Regions from separate parts of the Clostridioides sp. LIBA-6622 genome, predicted to be linked through region 1. Evidence: riboswitches for the same ligand, from Rfam matches in the RefSeq annotation. Region 1 holds a riboswitch; the other holds the start of a gene.
The links. A riboswitch is a leader RNA that binds a small molecule or an ion and turns the genes downstream of it on or off. The one in region 1 is predicted to bind FMN.
Positions count from the first base shown of each region.

Region 2: linked by a shared signal. The riboswitch ahead of ribD (bifunctional diaminohydroxyphosphoribosylaminopyrimidine deaminase/5-amino-6-(5-phosphoribosylamino)uracil reductase RibD) and the one ahead of ACTG47_RS01295 (ECF transporter S component) in region 1 are both predicted to bind FMN.

Region 1 is NZ_CP196998.1:198,692-204,016, reverse strand. Features, by position in the region: gene ACTG47_RS01300 (DUF4116 domain-containing protein) at 26-1,066, opposite strand; gene ACTG47_RS01295 (ECF transporter S component) at 1,403-2,008, opposite strand; FMN riboswitch at 2,133-2,250, opposite strand; gene ACTG47_RS01290 (amidohydrolase) at 2,310-3,476, opposite strand; gene ACTG47_RS01285 (Tex family protein) at 3,600-5,325, opposite strand, start outside.
Region 2 is NZ_CP196998.1:1,858,217-1,863,541, reverse strand. Features, by position in the region: gene recQ (DNA helicase RecQ) at 1-1,007, opposite strand, end outside; FMN riboswitch at 1,195-1,316, shown strand; gene ribD (bifunctional diaminohydroxyphosphoribosylaminopyrimidine deaminase/5-amino-6-(5-phosphoribosylamino)uracil reductase RibD) at 1,450-2,562, shown strand; gene ACTG47_RS09005 (riboflavin synthase) at 2,595-3,260, shown strand; gene ACTG47_RS09000 (bifunctional 3,4-dihydroxy-2-butanone-4-phosphate synthase/GTP cyclohydrolase II) at 3,283-4,476, shown strand; gene ribH (6,7-dimethyl-8-ribityllumazine synthase) at 4,583-5,044, shown strand; gene ACTG47_RS08990 (hypothetical protein) at 5,218-5,325, opposite strand, start outside.

The DNA of each region.
Region 1 (5,325 bases):
TTTTTATCTTTCAATATTAATAATCCTATATACATTCTTCAATAGAAATTTTTACATATTCTTTTGCCTTGCAATTCTGTTTTAAGGCTTCTCTACATATTTTCTCAGATTGTTCTTTTACGTACTTGAGAGATTTATAATTCTCCTTTACTGCTTCAATGCACATTCTCTCTGTCTGATTTTTTATATACATTAACATCTTTCCATTTTGCCTTACAATTTCTATACACATATCTTCTGTATACCTATCTATGTAACTTAACACATTTTTAATATTATATCTTTTATCTAAATGTTTTATAGCTTCTATACATATTGCTTCTGTCTTATTATTAACAAACTGCAGGCTTCTTCCATCTTGTTTGACAGCCTCCATACATATTTTATCTGTTTGTTTATTTACATATTGCAATGCCATACCATTTTGATTTACAGCTTCCATACACATTTTATCTGTTTGTTTTTTTACATATTGTAATGCTTTGTAATTTTGCTTAATAGCTTCCATACATAATTCTTCACTCTGCTCTCTAACATATGCAAGACACCTACCATCTTTTTTAATTGCTTCTAAACATATACTTATTGTTTGAACCTCTAAAGCTTTTAAAATACTTACAACATCTATATTAGAAGAGCACTTTATTACTTTTATAATAAGATTATTCGTTTTGTTTCGTACATACTTAAGTGCATTACAGTCTTTTTTTATAGCTTCCATACATATTTCATCTGTTTGCTCTTTTACATATTCTAGTGCTTTATAATTATACCTTATTGCCTCTAAACATAATTCATCTGTTTGTTTTTTTACATATTCTAATGCTTTATAATTCTGCCTTATCGCTATTATACACATACCATCAGTTTGATTTTTTATATTTTTTAATTCACGATAATCATACTTTACACTTTCCATATTTTGAATATATTCATTTGTAATATGTTTTAAAGGCATTTCTAACTTTGTGTTATCAATACTGATATGAATATTTTCCCAATTACTATTAAAATAATACCCTTTATCATCTAAAAATAATTTTTTCAATCTTTCAGGTATGTTCATCTATCTACACTCCTATCATTATTAAATTAGATATTATTAAAAAATCTGTTCTAAATCTTTATTTATTTTTAATAATAACTTTATTTTTTCTTTATTATGAATTCGCTCTGTGTATTATAGATACCTTTTTAGTTTTTTAATAGTTAATCGTTTTAATTCTTCCTTTATTTCAAAAATTAAACTTGTCTAAATATTTCTTATTGCATATACAATTTTTGATAAATTAATAAAGCCATAATATATTTAATATATCAATCACAGTATAGGACTGAAGTTACAAATAAATTATGGCTATTCAATGCGTTTAATTTTAAAATTTTATTTTTTCTTGTCTAATTATTTTTTTATTACATTACCCATTTTTTTGTAAAGTGGTAATGTTACTAAAGATATTATGACAGCCTTTAATACATTAAATGGAGCTATCATCCAAATTACAAAAGTAAATAAGTCATGAACTTGAGGATTTATAGCTGAACCTAGACCTATTATAGCATCTAGTCCCATTAATTGACCATAAAGTGGTAACATTACAAAATAATTCACTAATGAACCAATTATAGTCATAGCTATTGTCCCTAATACAAACCCAATTACTACACCTTTTAAATCTTTACTTCTCTTATATGAATAACAAAGTATAAGTACATAAGAGCCACCAATTAATATGTTTGCAAATTCTCCTACTCCTCCAGTTGTTGTTGCTGTTATCATTTGCAGTATATTTTTTACTACAACTACACCAAATCCAACTAATGGTCCTAAAGACATACCACCAAATATTGCTGGTATATCTGATAAATCAATTTTTAAGAAATCTGGAAAAATACCTGGTATTGGTGCTTGAATAAACATCAATAAATAAGATATTGCAGATAAAATTGACATAACCACCAAAGTTCTTGTTGAAATCATATTACCTCTTTTTACTGTATTTTGCATAACTACTTTCCTCCTAATCAATATGTTTATATTTTTTAGGAAAAACAAAAAACTCGAAGACCTTATCTTCGAGTTTTTATGGATATAGTTTAAACAAACTAAAATAAACTTATTTATATTCCATAAATATCTTCTCTCATCCAGACTTTACTGTCGGCTTTGGAATCTCACCAAATCAACTACCTAAGTAGTTCGCGGGCTATACCGCCGGTAGGGAATTTCGCCCTGCCCCGAAGATCTTCTTTGATTTTTTAATTTTCCTTACACTCTTATATTAGTTAATTTTTTAATAATTGTCAAGTTATTTTTTTTCATATACTATCTTACCATTTATTATAGTACAAAGTACATTACTTTGAATCTCTAGTGGAGAATTATCCCATATTACTATATCTGCATCTTTACCAACTTCTATAGAACCCACTTTATCTTCTATTCCTAAAGTCTTAGCTGGATTTATTGTAATTGACTCTATTGCCTTTTCTTCTTTCATACCATGTTTAACAGCTATGCCTGCACATATTGGAAGATATTGAACAGGTATTACTGGATGGTCTGTCATTATACATACATCAAGACCTGCATTTGAAAGTATTCCAGCTGTATTAAATGTCAGGTTTCTAAGTTCAAACTTAGACCTTTCTGATAAAGATGGACCTACTATCACAGGAAATCCTTCTTCTACCAATTCATCTACAATAAGATGACCTTCTGTACAATGGTCTAATGTAAGTTTTAAGTTAAATTCTTTTGCAATTCTTATTGCTGTAAACATATCATCAGCTCTATGAGCATGTGCCTTAAATGGAATTTCTCTCCTCAACACAGGTATTAAGCTTTCCATTTTTATATCATATTCAGGCTTTTCACAATCCTCATCATCATGGCTCTCATATACATCAATATCCTCTAGATATTCTTCTGCTTTTTTTAAGTTCTCTCTAAGCAAAGCTGCTATAGCCATCCTAGTTTGGGGAGATTTGTCATCCTGACCATAACAACTTTTTGGATTTTCTCCAAATGCTATTTTAGATGCAACTGGGTTCTTTATTACCATTTTATCAATTCTTTTTCCATATGTTTTTATAGCTATACATTGACCTCCCATAACATTTGCACTTCCAGGTGTTGTACAAACAGAAGTTATACCACCTTCAAAAGCTTCTTTAAATGTTCTATCCATCGGATTAATTCCATCTATGGGATTTAATTGTGGTGTTATTGGGTCAGTTTCTTCGTTTCCATCTGCCCCTTCAAAACCTATACCATCTTCCCATAGACCCAAATGAGTATGGGCATCTATAAATCCAGGAAACACAAGTTTATTACTTGCATCTATTATATCCACATCTAAAGGTGCTATTAAGTCTTCTCCTATTTCTATTATTTTTCCTTCATCTATAAGGATGTCTCCTTGAATTATTCCATTTGTTATGGTATTTATTTTACCATTTTTTATAAAAATCATTCATTTTCCTCCTGATTTTCAAGACTATCATACTTCTTTTAATATTGGTTTTTACAATATATTTGTACGATTTTAATACTTATATCTTCTGTAAATCACGTTTACAAAAATATATAAACTTATTTATTTTTTCATTGATAAAGCCACTCTTTTTTTGTTTAAGTCGATTCCTATAACTTTTACATCGACTATATCTCCTACTGTAACAATGCTCATAGGGTCTTTTACAAAACTATTACTCATTTCTGATTTATGGACTAGTCCATCATTTTTTATTCCAATATCTACAAATGCTCCAAAATCTACAACATTTCTTATTGTGCCTTTTAAAGACATACCTTCTTGTATATCTTCAATCTTTAAGACATCCGTTCTAAGAATAGGCTTTATTCCTTCTTCCCTTGGGTCTCTTCCTGGCTTTTTGATTTCAGTTATAATATCTCTTAAAGTAACTTGACCTACTTCTAACTTTTCACTTAATTTTTTCAGACTAATCTCTTTTATTTTCTCATCTATCTCGTCTATATTTTTATTTTTTATATCCTCTAAAGAGTATCCTATTATCTCAATCATTTTTTTACATATATCATAACTTTCAGGATGCACACCTGTATTATCTAGTGGGTTTTTACCATCTAAGATTCTCATAAAACCAGCACATTGGGTAAATGCTTGAGGTCCAAGTCTTTTTACTTTTTTCAATTGTACTCTTGATGTAAAATCTCCATTCTCTTCTCTATATGCTATTATATTTTTTGCAATGGCCTTACTTATTCCTGCAATATGTTCTAGTAAAGAATATGACGCTGTATTTAAGTCTACTCCAACACTGTTTACGGAATCTTCAACGACACCATCTAGTACTTCTTCTAGTCTCTTTTTATTTAAATCATGCTGATATTGACCTACACCAATACTTTTGGGGTCTATTTTTACAAGCTCTGCTAATGGGTCTTGTAATCTTCTAGCTATAGATATAGCTCCCCTTATTGATACATTTATATCTGGATGCTCTTCATTTGCAAGTTCAGATGCTGAATAAACAGATGCCCCAGCCTCACTAACTATAACATATTGTACTTCTCTATCTATCTCTTTTATCATTTCTGATACAAAAGTTTCTGATTCTCTTGATGCAGTCCCATTACCTATTGAGATTATATCTATATCGTATTTTTCAATCAATCCTTTTAAAACTCTCTTTGCTCCCTCTACATCATTTTGTGGTTCTGTTGGGTATACTGTTGTATAATCTAATAGCTTACCATTTTTATCTACTATAGCTATTTTACATCCAGTTCTAAATGCAGGGTCAAATCCCATAACAACTTTATCTTTAACTGGTGGCTGAAGCAATAAACTTTTAACATTTTTTCCAAATACACTTATAGCTCTTTCTTGAGCTATTTCTGTTAAATGATTTCTTACTTCTCTTTCTATTGATGGAAAAATTAATCTTTTATAAGAATCTTCTATTGAGCTTACGATTTCTTCTTTATTTTTGAAATTTTTATCATTTACATATTCATTTATTATGTAATTTAAAACCTTATCATTATTTATTTCTAGTTTAACTTTTAAGAAGTTCTCTTTTTCTCCTCGATTTATTGCCAAAACTCTATGTGGAGCCATACTCTTTACTGCTTCGTTGTAATCATAATACATATCATAAACTGATTTCTCATCAGTAGAGCTTTTACTAACTATCATACCTTCTCTTAAAGCTAATTCTCTTATATATTTTCTAATCTTAGCATCGTCTGAAACTAATTCTGCAATTATATCTCTAGCACCTTTTAATGCATCTTCAACAGAAAGAACTTCTTTCTCCTCATCAATATAATTCTTT
Region 2 (5,325 bases), 1.7 Mb from region 1:
CCTGGAGAAAATAAAAGCACACATTCACTTTTTTCTCCATCCCTACCAGCCCTACCTATTTCTTGATAGTAATTTTCTATACTTTGAGGCATGTTGTAGTGTATAACCCATCTTATATTAGGTTTATCAATACCCATTCCAAATGCGTTTGTTGCTACCATTATATCTACATCATCATTTATAAAGTCTTCTTGATTTTTACTTCTTTCATTTTTAGATAAACCTGCATGATATTTTGACACAGATATATTTCTTTTAGATAATCCATTATGTATATTTTCGACTTCCTTTCTAGTTGCAACATATATAATTCCAGACTCATTTTTATGATTTTTAATATAATCTAAAATATATTTATTTTTACTAGATGATTTTACTATATTTATTGATAAGTTTTCTCTATCAAAACCAGTTATATAACAGTCTGGATTTTCTAGACACAATAAATTTATTATATCAGCTCGTACCTCTTCTGAAGCGGTTGCTGTAAATGCTGTAATTATAGGTCTTTTAGGTAAATTCTTTATAAAATCAGAAATCCTTCTATAACTCAATCTAAAATCATGTCCCCATTGAGACACGCAATGTGCCTCATCTATTGCAATTTGGCTTATGTTATTATTGTTTATTAGTTCAATAAACTCATGCGCATCTAATCTCTCTGGAGCAATATAGAGTATTTTATAATTATGTTTTCTAATATTACTTAATATCTCATTAAATTCTTTGCTACTCAGTGAACTATTTATAAATGCAGCATTAATTCCCATAGCCTTTAAAGCATCTACTTGGTCTTTCATAAGAGATATAAGTGGAGAAATTACTATTGTCATTCCATCCAATATCAACGCTGGAAGTTGATAACATATTGATTTACCACCTCCAGTTGGCATTATAGCTAATACGTCTTTCTCGCTCAAAATAGAATTTATTATAGATTCTTGACCTTTTCTAAAACTTGTATATCCATAGTATTTTGATAATATTTCTAAAAGTTTTTCATTCATATATTTCTCTCCTAATTTAAATTAATTAGACCTCTTTCCTGATTATGTTCAAATTTTTATTTTTATATTCACAATCGCAGTATTCCAAAGTTTATAGATGTTCTATATTATATATTAACATATATTTTGAAAAAAATTGTTTGCAAAGTAAAATAATTTATGATACATTCTAAATATAAATTTAATACTTAATCTTCGGGGTAGGGTGAAATTCCCAATCGGCGGTACAGCCCGCGAGCCAAGGTAAAACTTGGTTGATTTGGTTAAATTCCAAAGCCGACAGTAAAGTCTGGATGGAAGAAGATATGTTTAATGAGTTTTTTTGTAGAGCTATTTTATTGTATTCTCATTAAACATTTATTGTAGATTATTCTAAACCCTGAGTTAATTCTCAGGGTTTTTTGTTTGAAAATTATCTAATTAAACAGGAGGTGTATATATCTTGAATTTTGTTAATCAAAAGGAGAAAGACATTTACTATATGAAAAAAGCTCTTGAATTAGCTAAAAAAGGAGAAGGTTTTACAAATCCAAATCCACTGGTTGGGTGTGTAATTGTTAAAGATAGTGAGATAATAGGCAAAGGATATCACAAAAAATTCGGCTCTAATCATGCTGAAGTAAATGCTATAAACAGTACTAAACAAAGTTTAAAAGACGCTACTCTTTATGTCAATTTAGAACCATGCTCTCATTATGGAAAAACACCACCTTGTGTTGATAAGATTATTCAAAATAAAATTAAAAGAGTTGTCATATCCACACTAGACCCAAACCCACTTGTTTGTGGTAATGGAGTAAAAAAATTAAAAGATAACAATATTGATGTTACTGTAGGAATATTAGAAGAAGAAGCAGGAGAATTAAATGAAATATTCTTTTATTACATAAAAAATAAAAGACCTCTTTGTATTGTAAAATCAGCAGTAAGTCTAGATGGTAAAATTGCTACAAAATCACTAGAATCAAAATGGATATCTAATGAGTCATCAAGATACCTAACTCATAAATACAGAAATAAGTATCATAGCATAATGGTTGGTATAAACACAGTTTTAAATGATAATCCCTTACTAACTTGTAGACTTAATCAAGATGAGATATCTAATCCTACAAGAATAGTAATAGATACAAATCTAAAATTACCAATTAATAGTAATTTAGTTAAAGATAAAACTAGCAAAACTATAGTTTTCACATGTTGTGAAGACAATAAAAAATCATCAACATTAAAAGAAAATAATGTTGAAGTCATAATTTCTCCTAAGAAAAATAACTTGGTTGATTTAGAATTTGTAATGTATAAATTAGGAGAATTAAGCATTGATTCTGTACTAGTTGAAGGAGGTTCCACACTTAATGACAGTCTATTTAGAAACAACTTAGTTGATAAGGTCAAATTATTTTTATCACCTAAAATTATAGGTGGTAAAGACGCACCTACATTTGTTTCTGGAGAAGGAATAACTCATCTAGTGGATTCAACACAACTAGTAATTAATAATGTGACTTTAATAGATGGAGATGTCTTGATAGAGTCTGATGTTTTAAAATAAATTTTATGAATACACATATAAAGGAGGTCATAATGTTTACTGGCATAATAGAAGAAGTTGGAATACTTAGAAGAATTACTGCTAATGGCAAAAGCGGACAAGTAACCATACTATCAAACAAAATATTAGATGGTACAAACCTTGGAGATAGTATTGCTGTAAATGGAGTTTGTCTAACCGTTTCAAAGCTAGGAAAAAATGAGTTTACAGCAGATGTTATGATGGAGACAATTCGTTCTACAAATTTAGGCTCCTTAAATGCAAATGACAAAGTAAACCTTGAAAGAGCAATGAGCCTCTCATCAAGATTTGGAGGTCATATAGTAACAGGTCATGTTGATGGTAAAGGTGCTATTTGTAAATTTGAGAAAGATGAAAATGCAGTTCTAGTAAGCATACGACCAGATAAAAAACTTTTGTCATCAATGATACTTAAAGGTTCTGTTGCCATTGATGGTGTGAGTTTAACTATATCATATTTAGATGATGAAATATTCAAAGTTTCTGTTATACCTCATACTAAATTGAACACTACTCTCTTAACAAAAAATATTGGAGACTTTATTAATTTAGAAAGTGATGTAATTGGAAAGTATGTTAATAATTTTATGATTAATAACTACAAGGAATTAAATTCTAATAGTAATGATTATAAATCAAATATAGATAAAGATTTTTTATTTAAAAATGGTTTTTAAAAATAATAAAGGAGTGAATTACATGTTTAATACTATTGAAGAAGCTATAAAAGATATAAAAAATGGGAAAATGATAATCGTTGTTGATGATGAAAGTAGAGAAAACGAAGGAGATTTACTGATGGCAGCTGAGATGGCTACCCCTGAATCAATAAATTTTATGGCTACATATGGTAGAGGTCTAATTTGTTTACCTGCGACTGAAAAAAAATTTAAAAGTTTAAATATACCTCTTATGGTTAGGGAAAATACAGATACATTCCAAACAGCATTTACTGTTACTATAGATGGTGCAGATACGCTAACTGGTATATCTGCCTATGAAAGGGCTGAAACTGTAAAATTATTCTGTGATGAGAATTCTACAAGTAAAGATTTTAAAACTCCTGGACATATTTTTCCTCTAATAGCAAAAACTGGTGGAGTACTTGTTAGAGATGGACATACAGAGGCTTCTGTAGACTTAGCTAGACTTGCGGGTTTTAAAGAAGTTGGCCTTATCTGTGAAATAATGAAAGATGATGGTACAATGGCAAGAGTTGATGATTTAATGATTTTTAAAGAAAAACATAATTTAAAAATCATTACTATAAAAGACCTTATAGAGTATCGTAAAATAAATGAAACTACTATAGAAAAGGTATCTAGTGCTTTCCTTCCAACAAAATATGGTAATTTTGAAATCATAGGATACAAAGATACCTATTCAAATGAAGAACATATTGCCCTTACTTATGGAGATATAAATAAAGAACATACTCTAGTTAGACTTCATTCTGAATGTTTAACAGGCGATGTGTTCCACTCTTTAAAATGTGATTGTGGATTGCAATTAGAATCATCTATGAAGAAAATCGTAGAAAATGGAAATGGTGTTTTAATTTATATGAAGCAAGAAGGTAGAGGTATTGGTCTCTTAAATAAAATTAAAGCTTATAAACTTCAGGAAGAAGGTTATGATACTGTAGAAGCAAATCTAATGCTTGGATTTGAAGAAGATATGAGAGATTTCTATATGGCTGCTCAAATATTAAAAAATCTAAATATAAAAAGTATAAGTCTTTTAAGTAATAACCCTGATAAAATAAATCAGTTAGAGAAATATGGGATAAAAATAGAAAATAGAGTTCCTATTAATGAAGAGATTAATGACTTTAACAAGTTATATCTAAAAACTAAAAAAGATAAAATGGGACATCTGTTGGATATTATATAAGTTATTAATATAAAGTTTTTTTCTACTAAGTAATTATTTGCAATTAATATTAAAGATTTCTATAAATATAAATCTACAACATAAATAAAATTGGAGGAAATAAAAAATGATATATGAAGGAAAACTTATTGGAAAAGATTTAAAAATAGGTATAATAAATTCTCGTTTTAATGAATTTATAACATCAAAACTTTTATCAGGAGCTGAAGATTGCCTTTTAAGACACGATGTTTCTCCAGAAAACATCGAAATAGCTTGGGTACCTGGAGCTTTTGAGATTCCTCTTGTCGCTCAAAAAATGTCTAAAAGTGGTAAGTATGATGCTATAATCTGTTTAGGATGTGTTATAAGAGGAGCTACATCTCATTATGATTATGTATGTAGCGAAGTATCTAAAGGGATAGCAAAAGTATCTTTAGACAATGAATTACCTGTTATATTTGGAATCGTAACTACAGAAAATATTGAACAAGCTATTGAAAGAGCAGGTACAAAGGCTGGAAATAAAGGTTATGATTGTGCTATGAGTGCATTAGAGATGGTAAATTTATTTAAATCGTTAGATTAAATAGTAGTATTTATTAAATATTAAAATCTGTCTAAATAACATAAAATACTAAGTACCAAAAGGACAAAATATATTTGTTCTTTTGGTACTCAATAATTTCAAATATAATATATATCTAAAATCTTACCTATTAGAGTATATAAAACCTGTATACTTTTAGATACTAACAAATTCTATCTTGATGTATTTTTTTCAATATATAGTTTTTTGAAATTATTTATAATATCATCTACCTGAACTATCTTACCAATATTTTCATAATTATTAGAACTTCCCATATT